Linked DNA regions of Acidisarcina polymorpha. The protein of the gene in region 1 interacts with the protein of each later gene in a pairwise test. Links are inferred from orthologs where the notes say so. Each region holds a gene or a part of one and is shown in the gene's direction. Other genes may lie near its edges.

What was found.
Region 2: the proteins of dnaX (region 1) and dnaE interact in binary tests that used the Escherichia coli proteins (3 or more experiments, as listed by UniProt). The link is inferred for Acidisarcina polymorpha from one-to-one orthologs.

What each region holds. Positions count from the first base shown.
Region 1 is NZ_CP030840.1:5,816,227-5,825,085, reverse strand. The notes cover bases 3,036-6,031. They hold dnaX (DNA polymerase III subunit gamma/tau), read left to right. Parts: upstream 3,036-3,552; coding sequence 3,553-5,511; downstream 5,512-6,031. Other genes in these bases: recR (recombination mediator RecR), read left to right, coding at 5,971-6,031; ACPOL_RS24775 (YbaB/EbfC family nucleoid-associated protein), read left to right, coding at 5,529-5,855; ACPOL_RS24785 (hypothetical protein), read right to left, coding at 3,036-3,374. In the rest of the region: mazG (nucleoside triphosphate pyrophosphohydrolase), read right to left, coding at 1-28; ACPOL_RS33250 (prepilin peptidase), read left to right, coding at 5-919; ACPOL_RS24800 (tetratricopeptide repeat protein), read right to left, coding at 971-1,840; ACPOL_RS24795 (SET domain-containing protein), read left to right, coding at 1,839-2,315; ACPOL_RS24790 (hypothetical protein), read left to right, coding at 2,459-2,692; more of ACPOL_RS24785, read right to left, coding at 2,916-3,035; more of recR, read left to right, coding at 6,032-6,570; ACPOL_RS24765 (response regulator), read right to left, coding at 6,759-7,130; ACPOL_RS24760 (ABC transporter ATP-binding protein), read left to right, coding at 7,405-8,772; ACPOL_RS24755 (ABC transporter permease), read left to right, coding at 8,775-8,859. UniProt on the Escherichia coli protein: Part of the beta sliding clamp loading complex, which hydrolyzes ATP to load the beta clamp onto primed DNA to form the DNA replication pre-initiation complex.
Region 2 is NZ_CP030840.1:5,678,648-5,688,562, forward strand. Bases 2,416-6,467 are described here. They hold dnaE (DNA polymerase III subunit alpha), read left to right. Parts: upstream 2,416-2,742; coding sequence 2,743-6,267; downstream 6,268-6,467. Other genes in these bases: ACPOL_RS24220 (response regulator), read left to right, coding at 2,416-2,449; ACPOL_RS24230 (hypothetical protein), read right to left, coding at 6,280-6,467. In the rest of the region: ACPOL_RS24210 (response regulator), read left to right, coding at 129-368; ACPOL_RS33245 (response regulator), read left to right, coding at 365-577; ACPOL_RS24215 (sensor histidine kinase), read left to right, coding at 583-1,446; more of ACPOL_RS24220, read left to right, coding at 1,448-2,415; more of ACPOL_RS24230, read right to left, coding at 6,468-7,041; ACPOL_RS24235 (superoxide dismutase), read right to left, coding at 7,217-7,828; ACPOL_RS24240 (glucoamylase family protein), read left to right, coding at 8,185-9,549; ACPOL_RS24245 (glycoside hydrolase family 15 protein), read left to right, coding at 9,684-9,915. UniProt on the Escherichia coli protein: DNA polymerase III is a complex, multichain enzyme responsible for most of the replicative synthesis in bacteria. This DNA polymerase also exhibits 3' to 5' exonuclease activity. The alpha chain is the DNA polymerase catalytic subunit.

The sequences.
Region 1 (8,859 bases):
CGCCTTGGTCCTCGGCGTCCAGTCCCATGTCTTTACTCTAAACGATAGCGGCGGAGAACAGCGTTCCTGGGCCACTCTCGATCTGGAAATTGTCGCCGCCTATACTCGCTACAGAGTGCCGGAACTCATCTCCATCTTTACTGTGCTTGCAGGCCTCATCTTTGGCAGTTTCTTGAATGTCTGCATCAGCCGCTTGCCCCAGCATGAATCGATCGTCAGGCCGCGTTCTCGGTGTCCGGTATGTCGCTCTCCTATATCCAGTTGGGACAATATTCCGATACTCAGCTGGATCCTGCTTCGAGGCCGTTGTCGCGCCTGCCGCAGCCACATTTCTCGCCGTTATCCACTGATCGAGGCAACAACTGCGGCGCTCTTCCTGCTTTCGATTCTGCAGTTTGGGATGAGTTTTCAAGGAGTAGCTGCTTGCGTCCTTTGCTGGCTCCTGCTCGGCTTGGCGGCGATGGACGCCGAGACCATGCTGCTGCCGGATGCGCTCACCGTGCCGGGGACCGCTTTAGGAGTGGCCTACTCTGGCTTCTATGCGGGAGAGCATTTCTTTGCGTGGCGGGCTGCGGGAGAGTCACTCCTGGCCGCAGCGGTAGCGGCGGCATTCATTATGCTGATCCGCTGGCTTTACTGGCTCGCCCGGAGGCGAGAGGGCATTGGGCTCGGCGATGCCAAGCTGCTGGCTATGATCGCCGCCTGGATGGGGCTCTGGCAAGCTGGGCTGGCACTATTTCTAGCTGTCGTAGCGGCGGCAGCTTACGGCCTCATCCTCATTGCTTTGCGTAGAAGACTGGCGACAGCATCGAAGCTCGCCCTTCGCATTCCGCTCGGAGCTTTCCTTGGAGCTGGCGGGATCTTTGCCCTCTTTGAAGGGATGGACGCTCTAAAGTGGTACTTTGACTTATACCGGTAGCCCCCTCAATCGAAGCGACTTAGTGCGAGCTACGTTAGAAAGCCTCTTGGGCTACGGCTTTTTCGAAGAGATTAGCTCTGCGAGCGCCTTTCGGGCGGTCTTGGCGTTGGGGCCATCGGGCACTGCTTCCAGGTAAATCTCATAGTTCTGCTCCGCTTCCTGAGGAAGGTTCATCTTCCTCGCCGCCTCGGCCAACCAGAAGACCGCCTCGGCATCTTCATGATTGAAGCTGGTCGCGTCTTTGAAGCGCGCATAAGCCCCCTTGAAGTCCCCCGTCTTCAAATAGAACTGACCCACGCGAACGTCCTCAGTTGCCCGTTTTTGGTCGTAAACGTCGGATGAGCCGTCGGGGGATTCGAGCTTGAGCTGCTTGCGCGCGGGATCGTCCAAGCCAAGTTTGTCGATGTTATCGCGGCTCGAACTCCCATTGGCCTCCGTGCCGCTCGTCGAGCCCGGTGCGGTGGGCGCGGGTGCGTCCGGCGTCGCCGCCGACTTCGCATCAGCTGCCGCTGCTGCGGCCGCCTGTTTCGAGACATCTTCGGGGAACGGGTTGTCTTCAGCTGTAGTGGCCTTCTTTTTGGGGGCTGGAGCCTCTGGCGGTGTTTTACTGTCTGGGTGTGTCTTGCTCTGGTCTTTATTGGCCGCGCTGGTATTTCCTGCATCGGACTGACTTGAAGCAGGCGGAGGTTGACTTGCGTTCTGCGCATGCGCGGGAATGAGCACCGCGACAACGCTGGCCATCAGCAGTCCGACAGCGAAGAAGACCCGGTTTTGCATACTCACCCCGGCAACCAGCAGTTCGCTCCAGTCTTTCGACCTGCGCCACTGCTCCCATTTTAGACGCATCAACGGAGGCTCACGGAGCTTCTCAACTTTCGCCTCCCTGCTGCCCAGCTTATTGCTATACTCTCGGAAATCCATGGGCTTGATTATTCGTTCTTCCAGCATTCACGCCGCCGGTTGCTACACCACAAAGCGGATCGCCAACGGCTCCCGAATCGTCGAGTACACCGGTCAGCGCATCACCAAAGACGTAGCCGACGAACGATACAAAGACTCAATCGTCACCTACCTTTTCGGTCTAGGCGACGGCACTTACGTGATCGATGGGCATGGGGTCGCGATGTTCATCAATCACTCCTGCGATGCGAACTGTGAGACCGATGAAACTGACGGGCGCGTCTGGATCAAGGCCATCCGCGACATCGCCGCCGGCGAGGAACTGCTTTACGACTACAATCTCTACGATGGCGACGAAGATCCCGCCACGTGCAATTGCGGTGCGGCGAAATGCCGAGGATCGATGTACTCGGTCGAAGAGTTGAAGCGTCGAAAGAAGGCTGCCGTCGGGAAAGGCTCGCATAACGGTGCCGTAAGGAACGCGCGATCGAAGTAGGTTCGATTCTCAGAGTTATAGCCTACCAGTGGTCGCACGTTCGTGAAGAAACCTGACTGCCTGGTAAGAGACCCCTCTTTTACCGCTGTACATCGTTTATTCACAATCCACCGCTACACTCGACGCCTGAGGATAGAGCAAGCATGCCCAGTGAAATCGAAGAACTCGATCGCCTGCAAGAGAGTTACAAAGCGGCTGTAGATGTGTGGGTAGCTGCAATCCGGTATGAAGAGGCGCTCGCGTCGGTCAATCACACCGTCGCCGAGATTGACCAATGGGAACACGCCGCAGCCCGAGAGGACGTGGCGAGAAAGAAAGTCAAGGCAGCGAAGCTCGCCTATGAGTCGGCGCTTCGTGAGAAGTTTTTCAATTTCTAGCCGGGCTTTTGGATGTCACTCGCGCCTGCCGCATTCGCCATCAACAAGCGATATGTGACATCCATTTTGCCTGTCTTTCTACGCTGTTAGGGCAGAAGTACTGTGTTGGTGTGATGTGCGGAAGTTGGCTCGTCAGGCTTTGCCACAAGGACTAGCCTGACGAGTAGATTGCTTCGCATTCGGCAACTGTACGTTTGCTCTTCGTGATGCTTTGCCTACATGCTCAAGAGGGAGAATTGGCCGGCGCCGCGCCGTTCTCGCCACCCTGCTTATGCTCCTGCCAGCGCTGCTGCTGCTTGGCTTGCATCTGCTCAAACTTCTGCTTCTGCGTATCGTTCAGCACCGCTTCGATCTTCGTGTTGCTGTCGTCGCGCAGGCTCTTCATCTTTGCCATCTTGTCGGATTTGCTCATGGACTGGTCCTGGCGCAGGGCCTCCATTTGCTGTTGCCTGTCGGCAAGGATCGGTTTGATCTGATTTTCCTGGTCGGCGGAGAGCTTGAGCCTCTTGGCCAGGTGATCGGCCTGTTGATCGGGGCTCATCGACTGATGGTAATGCATGGGTTGAGCGCTCTGCGCTGGGGCTGATTGCTGCTGGGCCGCGGTATCCGTTTGCGCGAAAGCTGCGCTGCCCGCAACTGCGAGGACACCACTTAGTGCAAGACTACAAAGGCTTTTTCGCATTTCCGTTTCCTCCAACTACATCTTTAAGAACACCACCTCAACGCAGAAGGTTGCGGCCTTAATTGCCGTGAACGGTAGCTTGAGTTTTCCGCAGGAAGCTCCTCGCTGAGACAAAGGCATCTTGCTGCAAGCGATACAATCGATCCAGGCGCTTCACCGATAACCCGAACTGAATCCCATGGCATACCTCGTACTCGCCCGTAAATATCGTCCCCAATTTTTTTCCGATGTCGCCGGGCAGGACCATGTCACGCGCACTCTGATGAATGCGCTCTCTCAGGGCAGAATCGCCCACGGCTACATCTTTAGCGGCCACCGCGGCATTGGCAAGACAACTATCGCGCGAATCCTGGCCATGGCCCTGAACTGCCGCAATGCCATCGGCTCCGCACAGCGTCCGACCGCGGAGCCTTGTGGTGTCTGCGAATCTTGCACCGAGATCCGCGCCGGGAATGCGGTTGACGTGATTGAGATCGATGCCGCCACGAACCGCGGCATTGACGAGATTCGCGAACTTCGTGACGCTGCCCGCTATCGTCCGGCTCGCGACCGTTACAAGATTTACATCCTCGACGAGGCGCACCAGATTACGGACGCTGCCTTCAACGCCCTCCTCAAGACGCTCGAAGAGCCGCCCGACCACGTCGTCTTCATGATGGCGACAACCCAGCCAGAAGATATTCCGCAGACTATCCGTTCGCGGTGTCAACATTTCAGCTTCCACGCGGTCAAGTTCGACGACATTCTCGAGCAACTGCGCACCATCGCCGCCCAGGAAAACGTTACGGCTACTCCGGCGGCTCTGGCTCTGCTCGCGGAGGCCGGTGACGGATCGATGCGCGATGCGCTCTCAATCATGGACCAGGCGATCGCCAGTGCTCCGGTCACCGGGGACCAGCCCCATTTGGATGCGCCGCAGATTCTTGAGTTAATGGGCAGCGTTCCCAATACTGTCTTCGAGCGGCTCATGGAGGCGATCAGCGAAAACCAGAGCGCCACCGTGATCGAGGAGATAAACCGTCTGCTCAATGCGGGAAACAGTCCGGCACAGCTCGCCCGGCAGTTCGTTCGCTATCTGCGCAATTGCCTGATGGCCCGGCTGGGCGGGGAGTCCAGCGAGCTCCTGCAGATTTCTCCAGATGAGCGGGCACGCGCCGCTCGTTCGGCAATGCTGTTCTCTGAAGAAGACCTGACTCGCTTTCTGGACGTGATGTTGCGCACCTTTGATCAGCTGAACTACCGGCAGGAGCAGCGCTTTCATCTAGAACTTGGCCTTTTGAAATTGGTCCACTTGCAGCGCTTGCTGCCCGTGGAGCAGTTTCTCAGTCAATTGCCAGTTCCCGGAAAAACGCCCGGTGGTGGCGGCCTGCCTGGCGGCGGTCCAGTCAGGACGCTTCGCAGCACTAGTCCGGCGCCGCCATCACAAGCCCCAACCGCCAGTCCAAGTTCCCAGCAACCGGGGGCGAAAGCGAATTCCCTTCCAGCCGTGCCGTTCTCGCCCTTTGGCGCCGAGACTGACCGGAAGATGGAAGACCAAGCTGCCAAGTCTGAAAGCAGCCCGCCACCAGTCCCAGCGGCAATGTCCGTTCCTCGTGCCCCAACCCCGCTGGAGGTAACATCTTCAGCCGTCGAAATGCCAGACGCAGTCGCTCTTGCCGGTCCAGTGTCAACCGAATCGGAGCCAGAGAACAGGGTGGTGCAGGTCGAGCGAACCCTACCTACGTTCGATCTGGATACACTGCGCGATGCAGTGAGCAATGCGCTTGAAGCCGCCGGTCACCATACCGCCGCAGCGTTGCTCTCGAACGGCAACTGGCTTGAGGCAGATGGCAATGTAAGGGTCGAAGTCCGAATCAAGCAGACGATGCTCGGCCTGACCATGAATGCCGAAGCCGAGAAGATCGTCAAAACGGCGGCGCGGGAGACCGGATTCACCCGGCCGATTTCTATTATTTCGGCTGCCAATGGAGACGCAACCCCGGCCAACGGTAGTCCGCGCACCGCAGCAAAGCGCCCCGCCGCTGCAGGCAGTGTGCAGTCCGAAGCGTTGGCCCATCCACTGGTGAAGCAGGCTCTCGAATTATTTAACGGCGAAGTGCGCAGTGTCCTGGACCTGCGCGAGAAACGGAATGGGTGATAAGAGTGGAGATACCGATGAATCCTTTAAAGATGCAGGAAATGCTCGGCCAGGCACGAGCCATGCAGGAGCAGCTACAACAGAAGATGAGTGAAACCGTGGTCGAAGCCAACTCCGGCGGCGGCGCAGTCTGCGTCCGCATGAATGGCCAAAAGCAACTTCAAAAGCTCACCATCGATCCGTCGGCGGTTCTGGGACTAAGCGGCAGCGCTGCAGATGTCGAGATGCTTGAAGACCTTATCATCGCTGCGATCAATGACGCAGGCCGCCGCGTGGATGACGCCATGAAGACGGGTCTCTCGTCGATGCTAGGCGGCCTCAATCTGCCTCCGGGATTGATTTAATCATTGATCTAGAAACTCTAGGATTGATCTAGAAAGATCAAGGATCGACCTAGAGTCTGTTAGCAAACCCTTCTCCAAAGAGACGACTCACCAACTTTGCATTCAAAGGAACCATTTGTCTCGATTTGCCGAACCGATGTCGCAACTGATCGAAGAATTGCGCAAGCTTCCTGGAATCGGCGCCAAAAGCGCCCAGCGGCTGGCTTTCCATATCCTGCGCTCGCCTGCTTCTGACGCGGAAGCGCTGGCCATGGCGGTGCGCGAGTTGAAGGCCAAGCTCAGACTTTGCTCAGTGTGCAACAACATCACCGACGTGGATCCATGCGTCTATTGCTCCAGCCCCACCCGCAACCAGCATCTAGTGTGCGTGGTCGAGGAGCCTACCAACATCGGCAGCATTGAAAAGACCCGGAGCTACAACGGCGTCTACCACGTTCTGCACGGCACACTGTCTCCTCTGCATGGCGTCGGTCCTGAACATTTGAGAACCGGGAACCTCCTGGCGCGGGTTGAGCGTGGCGAAATCGAAGAAGTCATCCTCGCCACCAATCCGACCGTCGAGGGAGAAGCCACCGCCGGTTACCTCGCCGAACTGCTTCATGCCACGCCCGTGAAAGTCACCCGCATCGCGACGGGCGTTCCCGCAGGGAGCGATATTGAATATGCAGACGAGGTCACCATCTCTCGCGCTATCGAAGGTCGCCGTGAGATCTAAGCCTGGAGATGGAATCGGCCATTTCCTTGGCTGAAGAGGTCGTGTCCCAGGCGTGCATGACCTCAGGCTGCTTGACGAATCAGAGGGAACAAGAGTCGGGGGTGCCGCGAATTACTTCTTTCGGCTTCTTCCTGGAGGAAAAAGCCTGCCAGCGAGGCACTCCGCTTCCGAGTGCCTGTGATTCTGCTCTAACCCTTGAGTTTGGCGAGCAGATCTTGCGGATGGACGGGCTTTGCCAAAATCTCAAACTCGTGTCCCTGGCTCCTGGCCTTGTCGAGCAGGTCCGCGGTTGCAGCCTGACCGGAAAACAGCAAAATCTTACAGGACGGGAGAATCTTGCGAATCGTAATCGCCGCGTCGATGCCATTCAGATCGGGCATGATGACATCGCTGATCAGCATTTCAGGTTGCAGAGTGCCGGCTAGTTCGACCGCTCTTTCTCCGGAGTAAACGGCCGTGGCGTCGAACCCGGCCTGGTTCAAGATGATTACAAGGGTATCGGCAATCACTCGTTCATCGTCGGCGACGAGTACTTTTGGCTTAGCTACAGTCTCTGGCATTCGTTCCTTTTCTTCTCTTTGGCTTGTCTTTACTGGGTAAAACGACGCTTTCCGGGCTTACGCCCCAAAGCAAAAATGCGGGGAATCAAGAAAGCACAAGGTCTGGATTCGAAATCTCCTTCTCAGATGATACGCTTCCCTCAAGGGATGCTTTTCCATCTTGAACGCCGTCCCTCAGCCAGCGCCATTTGGACTTGCGCTCTGGCCCCAGGATCGGCCGAATCCCGGTGATTCCACGATACTTCAGTTTACTTTGTCAGTGAGATAAATGCCGATGGTTGAAGCCAAGATTCAGACCGATACGGAGACGATTATCCGTGCTCAGCAGGTCGAGAAGTTCTACTCGCAGCCGAGCGAAAACCGGATCCAGGTGATCGCTCCGACCGATCTCTCGATTGTACCGGGCGAAATTGTGGCGCTCCTCGGCCCCTCCGGCTCTGGCAAATCCACTCTGCTGCGCATGCTGTCCGGCCTCTCGACTCCATCGGCCGGCCAGGTGCTCTGGCATGGCAAACCAATTGGCTCGGTCCAGATCAACGTCTCGATTGTCTTTCAGAGTTTCGCCTTGTTCCCGTGGCTCACCGTTCTTGAAAACGTCGAAGCGCCCCTCAAGGCGCGTGGCATGGAACCAGACGAGCGCCGTGAACGAAGTATGCGCATCCTCGACACTGTCGGTCTGGACGGTTTTCAAGCCGCTTATCCCAAGGAGCTTTCCGGCGGCATGCGCCAACGCGTCGGCTTCGCCCGGGCGCTGGTCGTTGAGCCCGAAGTGCTTTTCATGGACGAACCGTTCTCGGCGCTAGACGTATTGACCGCAGAGAACCTCCGCTCCGAACTGCTCGAATTGTGGGAGAAGAAGACCATACCCACGAAGTCCATCTTCATCGTCACCCACAACATTGAAGAAGCCGTACTCTTAGCAGACCGGATTATTGTCCTGGGCCGCAATCCCGGCCATATTCGCACCGATTTCAAGGTCACGCTGCTGCACCCGCGCGACCGCAAGGCTGCACCTTTTACCGGCATCGTTGACTATATCTACAAAGTCCTCACCCGGCCGGATGTCATCCCCGCCAACGAACCGACGCATCAGCATCCGTCCAGGCCACGAGACCAACGGCAGATGAAATATGAGACGCTGCCGCACGCCCGCCCTGGCGGCATTGCAGGCCTGCTCGAGTTGCTCATCGACCACCAAGGCCGAGCCGATATATACCGCCTCGCCGACGATCTGGCCTTTGAAATCGACGACCTTTTTCCGATCGTTGAAGCCGCCCAGTTACTTGACTTTCTTCACGTCGAGGAAGGCGACGCGGCCATCACTCCGGCCGGCCATGAATACGCCGAATCGGAGATCTTGCGGCAAAAGGAACTCTTTCGCAAGGCGGCCGTCGAGCACGTGCTGCTGCTGCGACAGATCACGCGCGCGCTCGAGAACAAGTCAGATCACACGGTACCGGAAGAGTTCTTCATGGACATGCTCGATGAGCAGTTCAGCGAAGAGGAGACCCGCCGTCAGATGGAGACTGCCATCAACTGGGGCCGCTATGCCGAATTGTTCGACTTTGACGCCGCGCGCCGGCGCTTTGTCCTTCCTGAAGTTGAAGCGACCGCCGACTCTATCGAGGAAGTGAAGGGCTAGGCATGAAGATCGACAATACATTCGCCCGCAGCCTGGTTCCCGAGCGCACCTGGCCGGTCTTCCTCGACTTGATCGTCGCGGCCTTCT
Region 2 (9,915 bases), 140 kb from region 1 along the record:
GAAAGTCGCTCGACGAGGCGAATTGCTTTGAGGAAGGAGAACGATTCATTCCCCTGCAAAATCTGCCGATGTGGATTATGAGGAATTTCTAAGCTCCTGGTCGCCGAAGGTGACCGAGCGGAGGCCACATGAGCGGGGCAAGCATACTTCTGGTTGAAGACGACTTAAATGTTTTCCATAGCATTCAGCGCAAGTTGAAGGCCCACCACTATGAAACGTTCTATGCGCCGGACGCGGTAGCCAGTATTGCGCAAGCGCGGCTGCATCGACCGAGCATCATCCTGCTGGATCTGGGATTGCCAGCTGGAGACGGTTTTGTGGTGATGGAGCGTTTGAAGCAGATTCCGATCTATCGGATATTCCGGTGATTGTCCTGTCCGGGCGGGATCGGGGCGCCAACGAGTTGAGAGCTATGCGCGCTGGAGCCGCGGCCTTTCTGCAGAAGCCGGTCAATGGCGACGTGCTGCTCCAGACCATCGGCAGTTGTCTTGCCAGGCCAGAGGCCCGAGTCGTTCAGAACACTTACAGCGTAAGCGCTCAACCCAGCAAGGCGGAGACTTTCGCCTTCGGCAAGTAGGCGCGATGGCAAACAGCGGGCTAGCGGAAGAGCAGTTGCGGCAGAGCCACAAGATGGAGGCCATTGGGCAACTGGCAGCCGGAATTGCGCACGAGATCAACACGCCGATTCAATACGTCAGCGACAATAGCGTTTTTTTGCGCGAGTCCTGGACGGTGATCAACCGGATTGTTTCGGTTGCTGCGAAGGTGCAGGATGAGTGGCGGCGAGGTGCTCTCTCGACAAGCACGAGAGACGAATTGGACAGCTGTTTTCGGGCGGCGGATATTGACTATCTCGCCAACGAAATTCCGCGGGCGATCGATGAAACCTTTGAAGGGGCGCGGCAGGTAGCGAAGATCGTCCGCGCGATGAATGAATTTGCCCATCCTGCGAGCGAGAACAAATGTGCTTGCGATCTCAACCAGGCGATCGAGAATACGATCGCATTTTCGCGCAATGTCTGGAAATATGTGGCCCGGGTAGAGACCTCGTTGGACCGGGAAGCGCCTCTGGTCCTGTGCCGCCTGGATGAGATCAACCAGGTGCTGTTGAACCTCATCGTCAATGCCGCGCATGCAGTCGGCTCGTCGAATGAAAACGGTCTGCAGGGACTAGGTACGATCCGCGTTAGAACGACCTTCGCCGATGGGTGGATCACGATCAGCGTAAGCGATGACGGAGGCGGTGTTCCCGAAGACGTGCGATCGAGGATATTCGAGCCCTTCTTCACCACCAAACCGCTCGGGTCGGGGACGGGCCAGGGATTAGCGATGGCCCGGGTCATCGTCGAGGAGCAGCATGGCGGGCGGATCTGGCTCGAGAGCACGGCGGGTACAGGCACGACCTTCTATGTCAGCTTGCCGGTGGATCCGGAGATTCCGGCCTGACATGATGAAGAAACTGCTGCTGGTCGATGATGAGCCTCTGGTGCTGACCGGACTGCAGCGCAGCTTGCATTCCATGCTCAACGAATGGACGATGGTGTTAGCCGGAAGCGGGGATGAAGCTTTGGCTGCCATGGAAAAGGGGTCCTTCGATGTCATTGTGACCGACATGCGCATGCCACGTATGGACGGCGCAGTGCTGCTCAAAGAGGTGCGCCGGCGTTCGCCGCAGACGGTACGGATTGCGCTGTCTGGGCAATGCGACCGCGGCACAATCATGAGCGCGATCGATTCGACCCATCAGTACCTCTCGAAGCCATGCGACGTCCGGCAGTTGAAAGATACCATTCAACATGCACTTGAGCTGAGGAGGCAACTGGAGAGCTCAAGCCTTACGAAAGTAGTCAGTCAGTTGAAGAATATCCCCAGTCTTCCGTCTTCCTACCAGGCCATGCTTGAGGAAGTGGCGCGAAACGAACCAAGGCTTGGCAGACTGGCAGCGCTCGTTTCGGCCGACATGGGCATGACAGCCAAGTGCCTGCAACTCGTCAACTCGGCGTTTTTCGGGCTACGCTCCCAGGTATCGAACCCCTTGCAGGCATTAAGTTTATTGGGGCTGGATCGGCTAAAATCCCTGATCTTTTCAAGTCACATCTTTTCCGAGTTCAAGACGGACCTCTTCGACAAACAAGAGATGGCATGGCTGTGGGAGCACAGTTTCGCGGTGAGTGTAGGGGCGCATAACATCGCAGAGATGCTGCATCAGCCTCCGACCGGGATCGACAATGCGGGAACGGCCGGCCTGCTGCACGCAACCGGAAAACTGGTGCTGGCCTCGTGCATGGGCAAGGAATACAAGATGGCGCTCGAGATGGCGGCCGGAACCGGGATCAGCCTGGCGGAGGCGGAACGCGAGGTGATCGGCTGCGGCCATGCCCAGGTGGGAGCCTCGCTGCTGGGCATCTGGGGGCTAGGACGCCATCGTCGAAGCGGTCGCGTGGCATGAGATTCCGAGCACGGCGTCCAGCGGCGCCACACCATCGCTCACCGCCGTCCATGTGGCGTGCGCTCAGCATGGAAGGCTCTGTCCGTCGAGGCTCTCCGGAGGGCATTCGATCGACCACGAATATTTGCAAGCTGCGGGTTTAGCGGGTCAGGAACAGCGTCTGCTCGAGGCGTGCGGCTCTTCGTTGCGGTCCTCGCTCAGCAATTGAGGACGCTTTTTCCTCAACTTCCTCCGACGTGTGAGGCGAAGCGAAGAAGGCCAGGTCGTCCGCGCTCTAAAATTGAAGTAGAGCTATGGCTGAATTTACCCACCTTCATCTTCATACGGACTATTCACTCCTGGATGGCGCCTGCGACGTCGAGAAACTGGTCAACCATGTCGCCGATATCGGGCAGCAGGCGGTTGCCATCACCGACCACGGCAACATCTACGGAGCGGTGCATTTCTTTGAGGCGGCGAAGAAGCGCGGCGTTAAGCCGATTCTTGGCTGCGAGCTCTACATCTGCCAGAAGGAAGACCATCGCGCCGACCCTCAAGGCGATGATTACAACCACCTCCTAGTGCTGGCCGAGAATGAGGAGGGCTATCGCAACCTGGTTCGAATCACCTCGGAGGCGTCGCTGCATGGTTTCTACCGGAAGCCGCGCATTAGCAAGAAGTACCTTGCGGAACATGCGAGCGGTCTGGTGGGCTTTTCGGGCTGCCTGGCGGGTGAGCTCTGCCAGGAATTGATCGCCGGCAAATACGAAGAAGCGCGGCATACGGCGAGTGAATACCAGGACATCTTCGGCAAAGGGAACTTTTTTCTAGAGATCCAGGACCAGGGTCTGGAACTCGAAAAGAAAATACACGCCGATCTTTTCAAGCTGGAGAGCGAACTCAATATTCCGCTAGTCGCGACCAATGACAGCCATTATCTCTGTGAAGACGATCATCACGCCCATGAAGTGCTGCTGTGCGTACAAACCGCGGGCTCGATCCATGACCCCAAGCGGTTCAAGTTCGACTCCGACCAGTTCTTTGTGAAGTCGGCGGCGCAGATGGAGAAGCTCTTCTCCCATGCGCCGCAGGTGGTCAATCGGACGATGCAATTCGCTGAGCGGTGTTCGCTCAAGATCAATAAGGTGGATAATCCATTTCCAGAGTTTGCGGTTCCCGCCGGACATACGATCGACAGCTATTTTGAGGAGGTGTGCCGGCAGGGTTTCCGCAAGCGGCTGGATACGGCGGTTCGCCATCTGCAGGACCGCGGATTGTTGCGCTTTCCGATCTCCGATTACGAGGCGCGTTTAGAGCGGGAGATCGATTGCATTAAGGCGATGAAGTTCGCCGGATATTTCCTGATTGTCTGGGACTTCATCAAGTACGCGCGCGACCACGATATTCCGGTGGGTCCGGGGCGTGGTTCGGCGGCAGGTTCGCTGGTCTCGTATGTGATGGAAATCACGAATATCGATCCACTGCAGAACATTCTGCTCTTCGAGCGGTTTCTGAATCCGGAGCGGGTATCGATGCCGGATATCGATATCGATTTCGACATGAACCGGCGCGGCGAAGTGATCGAATATGTGACCCGCAAATACGGCCGCGAGCAGGTAGCGCAGATCATCACCTTCAACACCATGGCGGCGAAGGCGGCGATCAAGGACGTCGGACGAGCGCTCGACCTTCCTTATGGGGATGTCGACCGGATCGCGAAGATGGTTCCGGCGACCATCGGGGTGACGATCGAGCAGGCGTTGAAGGATTCTCCCTCTCTGCAGGAGGCCTATGACAAGGACCCACAGACCCGCGAGCTGATCGACACGGCGAGGAAGCTCGAGGGGCTGGTGCGCGGAGCAGGCGTGCATGCGGCAGGAGTGGTCATCGCGCCGCGGCCGCTCACCGATCTCGTCCCGGTGACCCGGAGCAAGAACGACGAAATCGTGACTTCCTACGATATGAAGGCCATCGAGAAGCTGGGCCTTCTCAAGATGGACTTCCTCGGACTGACGACCCTGACCGTCATCGACGACTGCCTCAAGCTGATCAAGAGTAATCAGGAAGTGGAGCTGGATCTGGAGACGATCCCGCTCGATGACCAGCATACGTATGAGCAGGTCTTTCACCGGGCGTTGACTTCGGGGATCTTTCAGTTTGAGTCCGGCGGCATGCGCGACGTTCTGCGGCGGTACAAACCGACTTCGGTCGAAGACCTGACCGCCTTGAATGCGCTCTATCGTCCGGGTCCGATCCAGGGCGGCATGATCGATGACTTTATCGAGCGCAAGTGGGGGCGGCGGAAGGTGGAATATCTGCTGCCCGACCTGGAAGTGCTGTTGAAGGAGACGCTGGGCGTCATCGTCTACCAGGAACAGGTGATGCAGATCGCCAATGTGCTTGCCGGTTATTCGTTAGGAGACGCCGATCTTCTCCGCCGGGCGATGGGCAAAAAGAACGCCGAGGAGATGGCGAAGCAGCGCGAACGGTTTGTCTCGGGCGCGGCGGCCAAGAAATATCCGAAGGACACGATCACCCGCATCTTCGACTTGATGGAGCAGTTTGCCGGATACGGCTTCAACAAGTCGCACTCTGCCGCGTATGCGCTGCTGGCCTACCAGACTGCCTACTTGAAGACCTACTATCCGATTGAGTTCATGTCGGCGTTGCTGACGTCGGAAATTTCGAAGCCGGAAAACGTCGTCAAGTACATCAAGGAATGCCGCGAGATGGGGATTTCGGTCGAGCCTCCGGATGTGCTGTTTAGCGGCGCGAATTTTACCCCTCATGGCAAGGCAATTCGTTTTGGATTGACGGCGATCAAAAATGTCGGCCGAAATGCGATCGACTCGATCCTTGCTGCGCGTGCGGCCTTGGAGGCGGAAGAGAAGAGCTTTGCTTCGTACTGGGAGTTTTGCGAGAAGGTTGATCTGCGGCTCATGAACAAGCGTGTTCTGGAGTCGTTGATCAAGGCCGGGGCGCTCGATTCGTTTGGGAGGCGTTCGCAGTTGATCGCCGCGGCCGATAAGGCAATGGAACAAGCGCAGAAGGCGCAGCGGGATTCGGCTGCTGGACAGCATGGACTGTTTGGACTGTTTGACGATGGGCCGGTGACTTCCCGGGCGGCGAACGATCTGCCCAAGGTTCCGGACTGGGACGAAAACCAGCGGTTGCAGAGCGAAAAGGAAGTGTTGGGGTTCTTTGTTTCGGGGCACCCGCTGGACAAGTACGCGGAAAAGCTGCGCAACCTGCCTGGGGTGGTCGATACGGCGACGGCGCTTGAGATGAAGCCGGCTCCGGTGACCTTTCGGCGCGGTCAGCCGGCCTCGACAGAGAATGACATCGCTATCGCCGGAGTGATCGTCGGCTTGAAGGTAGCCAAGTCGAAGCGGTCTGGCGAACTCTACGCGCAGGCATCTTTAGAGGACACGGTAGGCAAGATCGATCTGATCTGCTTCCCCAAGGACTATGAGAGGCTGGCGGCAAATCTCAAGATCGAGGTGCCGGTGCTGGTGCGGGGTCAAATACGCGCCGAAGAGGAAGCTGCGCCGAAGCTCTGCGTCTCTTCGATTCAGGCGCTCGAAGATGTGAAGCTGCGCCTACCGCAGAATGTGAAGATTCGGGTCGCGCTGGATCGGGCGAGTGCTGCGACCCTTGCCGAACTGAAGGCAATGATCGGCGAGTCGCCAGGGCCCGGACGGGTGATGTTCAGCATGGAACAGGCAGGCGAATACGTCGTCGTCATGGAGCCGTCCGGAGTGACCGTAGGAGCGGACCGCGCTTTCTTTGATCGTGCCGAGATCCTGTTGGGGCGAGGGATGGTGGTTGCGGTCGATTGAGCTAAATCGAGATCACTGCTGTTGGGTGGCAGGGGCCTGATTTGGAGGCGGAGGCGGCGGCTGCTGCAGCTGGAAGTTCTCGCGAACGATGGCGAACGTCTGGCTGGGAACATCGACTTCGAGGATGAGGTTCCGCGGTGAAAAATAGAGTTCGCTGACGACCGATCCGATGGTCAAAGACGTGTGATGGACGGAGATCGCCTTGCCCGCAAGCGTACCTTGAACATCGGCCTGGGGTGAGAGAGTGGCAGTGCTTAGAATGCCAGTTTGCTTAGGGATCAGCGCTGAGACTGGAGTGTCGGGATACATAGCGACCAGGCGCAAAAGGATGTCATAGCTCGACATATCGAAGTCCGGAAAAAAGACAGTCTGGGCCGGGCTGCTGATGGAGTTTCGGTAGCTTCGACCGTCGGCGGAAATGTCGATCGCAAAGTTCGAGCCCGCGGGACGGACGGCGAAGGTCACTGCCGATCCATTCACAATGCCATTGAGGTTTTCCTGCAAGATCGCCAGGTTGCTGTTGAGGCTGCCGCTGTTCGAAAAACTAAACTTGGTATTTTGCAGAGTAACGCTTCCGTGGCTGACGATGGTGTAAGCGGAAGGGGTTGCAATCTGACCTTGTTTCACTGGCTCAATGGCGAAGTCGCTGCGGCCGACAGGATGATTTCCCTGGTTAATCGAAAAGTGTGCGGAATCCCTGAAGGTGCTCGTCTGAGCTTGCAGCAGTGGGGCGAAAAAGCTAAGCAGGAGGGCCAGAATAAGATGTCGCTTCATGAATCGTTCCTGCTCAATTAGACGCGAATCGCCGGTAAAAGGCTTGGTGGCCGTTTTTCGAACCATTGACGGCGAACGAAGGGGAAGGCAAACGAAGGGAAGTCCGCCAGGACAATAAGAAAGCCTAGGCCTGAAACTCAGGCCTGGGCTTTGCGGTTGCGATTCGTGCGGGGCACTACTTGGTTGTGGCCTGTTCGAAGCGCTTGTTGATTTCGTCCCAGTTCACGGTGTTCCACCAGGCGGCAAGATATTCGGGGCGACGATTGTTGTATTTCAGATAATAAGCATGCTCCCAGACATCGTTGCCCAGGATGGGATAGAGGCCTTGGGAGAGCGGATTGTCCTGATTGGGGGTGGTGACGATTTTCAGCTTGCCGTCGTAAACCAGCCAGCCCCAGCCGGAGCCGAACTGTTTTGCGGTGGTTTCGTTGAACTGCTTCTTGAAGTCTTCAAACGAACCAAAGTCCTTCTTGATCTGGTCGGCAATCTTGCCGGTAGGCTCTCCGCCCCCGCCTGGCTTCATGATCGTCCAGAACATGGTGTGATTGACATGGCCGCCGCCGTTGTTGCGAACGACGGTGCGTACATCTTCGGGAACGCTGTTGAGGTTTTTGAGCAGATCTTCGGGCGTGTGCTTGGCGAGGTCGGGATGCTTTTCTATGGCCCCGTTCAGGTTGGTGACGTAAGTGGCGTGATGCTTGTCGTGGTGAAGCTTCATCGTGGCTTCGTCAATATGCGGTTCGAGGGCGGCGTAGTCGTAGGGCAGGGGTGCAAGTTCGTAAGCCAAAATGTTCCTCCTTGGGTGAGCTGCCGGTAAGGGCAGCGTTAAGAACGTGAGTGTGTCCCGGCGGTTCGCGGGATCTTCTCGCACTACTCGCTATCGATAGTAATGGATGCGCGAGAGGGTTGTTGAGTTCCGTTCCGTTTTGGAGCTTGGAGAGGGTGGAAAGGAATCCTTTCGGGCGGCGGGAGCGTCTTTCACGAGTAGTCTCATTCATTCAGAGGGCAACCAACCAGGCCGGCAAGGACGGGCCAGAGGTATCGCATTTTGACAAACCAGGTTCTTGGAGTTTTCTGCTTTTGGCGCGTTCGCGAATAACCCGAAGAGAATTGTTGCGGTCAGCGGGCGCTTCCGGCGTAGCCATGGGTTCTTCCGCGTTGCTGGCTTCCGGCTTGCTTGCTCAGAATCAATCCCAGGCGCCCCCGGTCAAGCCTGGTCAGGAGCCGAGGACGGAAAGCCAGGCTGCGGCCAATTATCCTCATCCGCCGGGCGTGTTCATCAACCGGCCGCTCACCCAGATTTCGAAGGACGCGGATGCGTTGCTGGATGACATGGAGGGCCGGGGCTGCGATTTCTTCTATGAACAGGCGAGTCCAAAGACCGGCCTGGTCCGCGACCGCGCCCCGGCGGTCGGGAGGTCGCTGAGCCGGGTAGCCAGTATTGCGGCGACCGGCTTTGGACTCAGCGCGCTATGTATTGCGGCGAAGCGAAATTACCTTCGTCCGATGGATTGTGAGCAGCGGGTCGAGAGGACCTTGGCCTTCCTGCTGGAAGACTGTCCCCACGAGCATGGCTTTCTTTATCACTTCATCGACATCGAGAGCGGGCAACGGATGTTCAATAGCGAGTTGTCCTCAATCGATACGGCGCTGCTGCTCTGTGGCGTACTGTTGTGCCGGCAGTACTTCTCGGGAAACTCGAGGATCCAGGCTCTGGCGACGACTTTTTACCGGCGGATCGACTGGGAGTGGATGTTGAATGGCGGCGGCACGCTTTCGATGGGCTGGCTCCCGGAGCAAGGGTTCCTGCAACACCGGTGGGACATCTATGCCGAGCTGATGACGATGTACCTGATGGCAATCGGCTCGCCCACCCACCCGATCGATCCGAAGACCTGGGATGCCCTGCAGCGGCCTTTGGTCGACTTCGGAGGCATTGAATACATCAGCGGCGTGGCGCCACTGTTTATTCATCAGTACGCCCATGCATGGTGCGATTATCGCGACCAGCGGGACCGGCATACCAACTACTTTTCGAACTCGATCGCCGCTACCCGGGCGCACCAGTTGTTCTGCATCGCGTTGAAGAGCTATCCGTGGATGGATCAGGACATGTGGGGCATCACGGCGTCGGATTCCCGGGAAGGCTACCGGGTCTGGGGCGGGCCGCCAGCGATGGGACCGATTGACGGAACGATCGTGCCCAGCGCCGCTGCCGGTTCGCTGCCGTTCCTGCCGGCGGAATGTTCGCATGTGCTGCTGAGTATCCGGCGCAAGATGGGAAATCGGGTATGGACCAGGTACGGATTTGTCGACGCCTTCCTGCCCAAGTCCAACTGGTTCGCCCAGGATATTTTAGGCATCGATCAGGGAATCAGCGTCCTGATGGCGGAGAATGTTAGAACCGGATTTGTTTGGGAACATTTCATGAAGAATCGCGAAATTCAGCATGCGATGCGGCAGGTCGCCTTTCACCCGGATCCAGATGCGAATTCGCAGGTGTTATAGTTCCTCGCTTGCCCAAAACAGGGAATTGACGGAACTTTAATCCTTGAAGGTTCTATGGCATCTGTAGGCGGGAAGGTTTAGGCAGGTAAGCTGGAAAGGCAGAAGCCATGCGCTTCTGATCGGAAGAAGAACTTATGACGTTGCTAGAAGCGGAATATAAGTGGGTTGAAGGATCCGGGGCGGCGTTCGGCGCACCGGGATTGCCGCCGCGGTGGACATCGGCGGCAAAGGACACAGTAGCAACCGCCTATTCGGCGTCGAGCCGGGTCTGGTACACAATCTCCCACGGCATTCTGAACGAAGTGTATTTCCCCACCATCGACCGGCCGCAAATCCGCGATATGGAATTGTTGATTTCCGATGGAG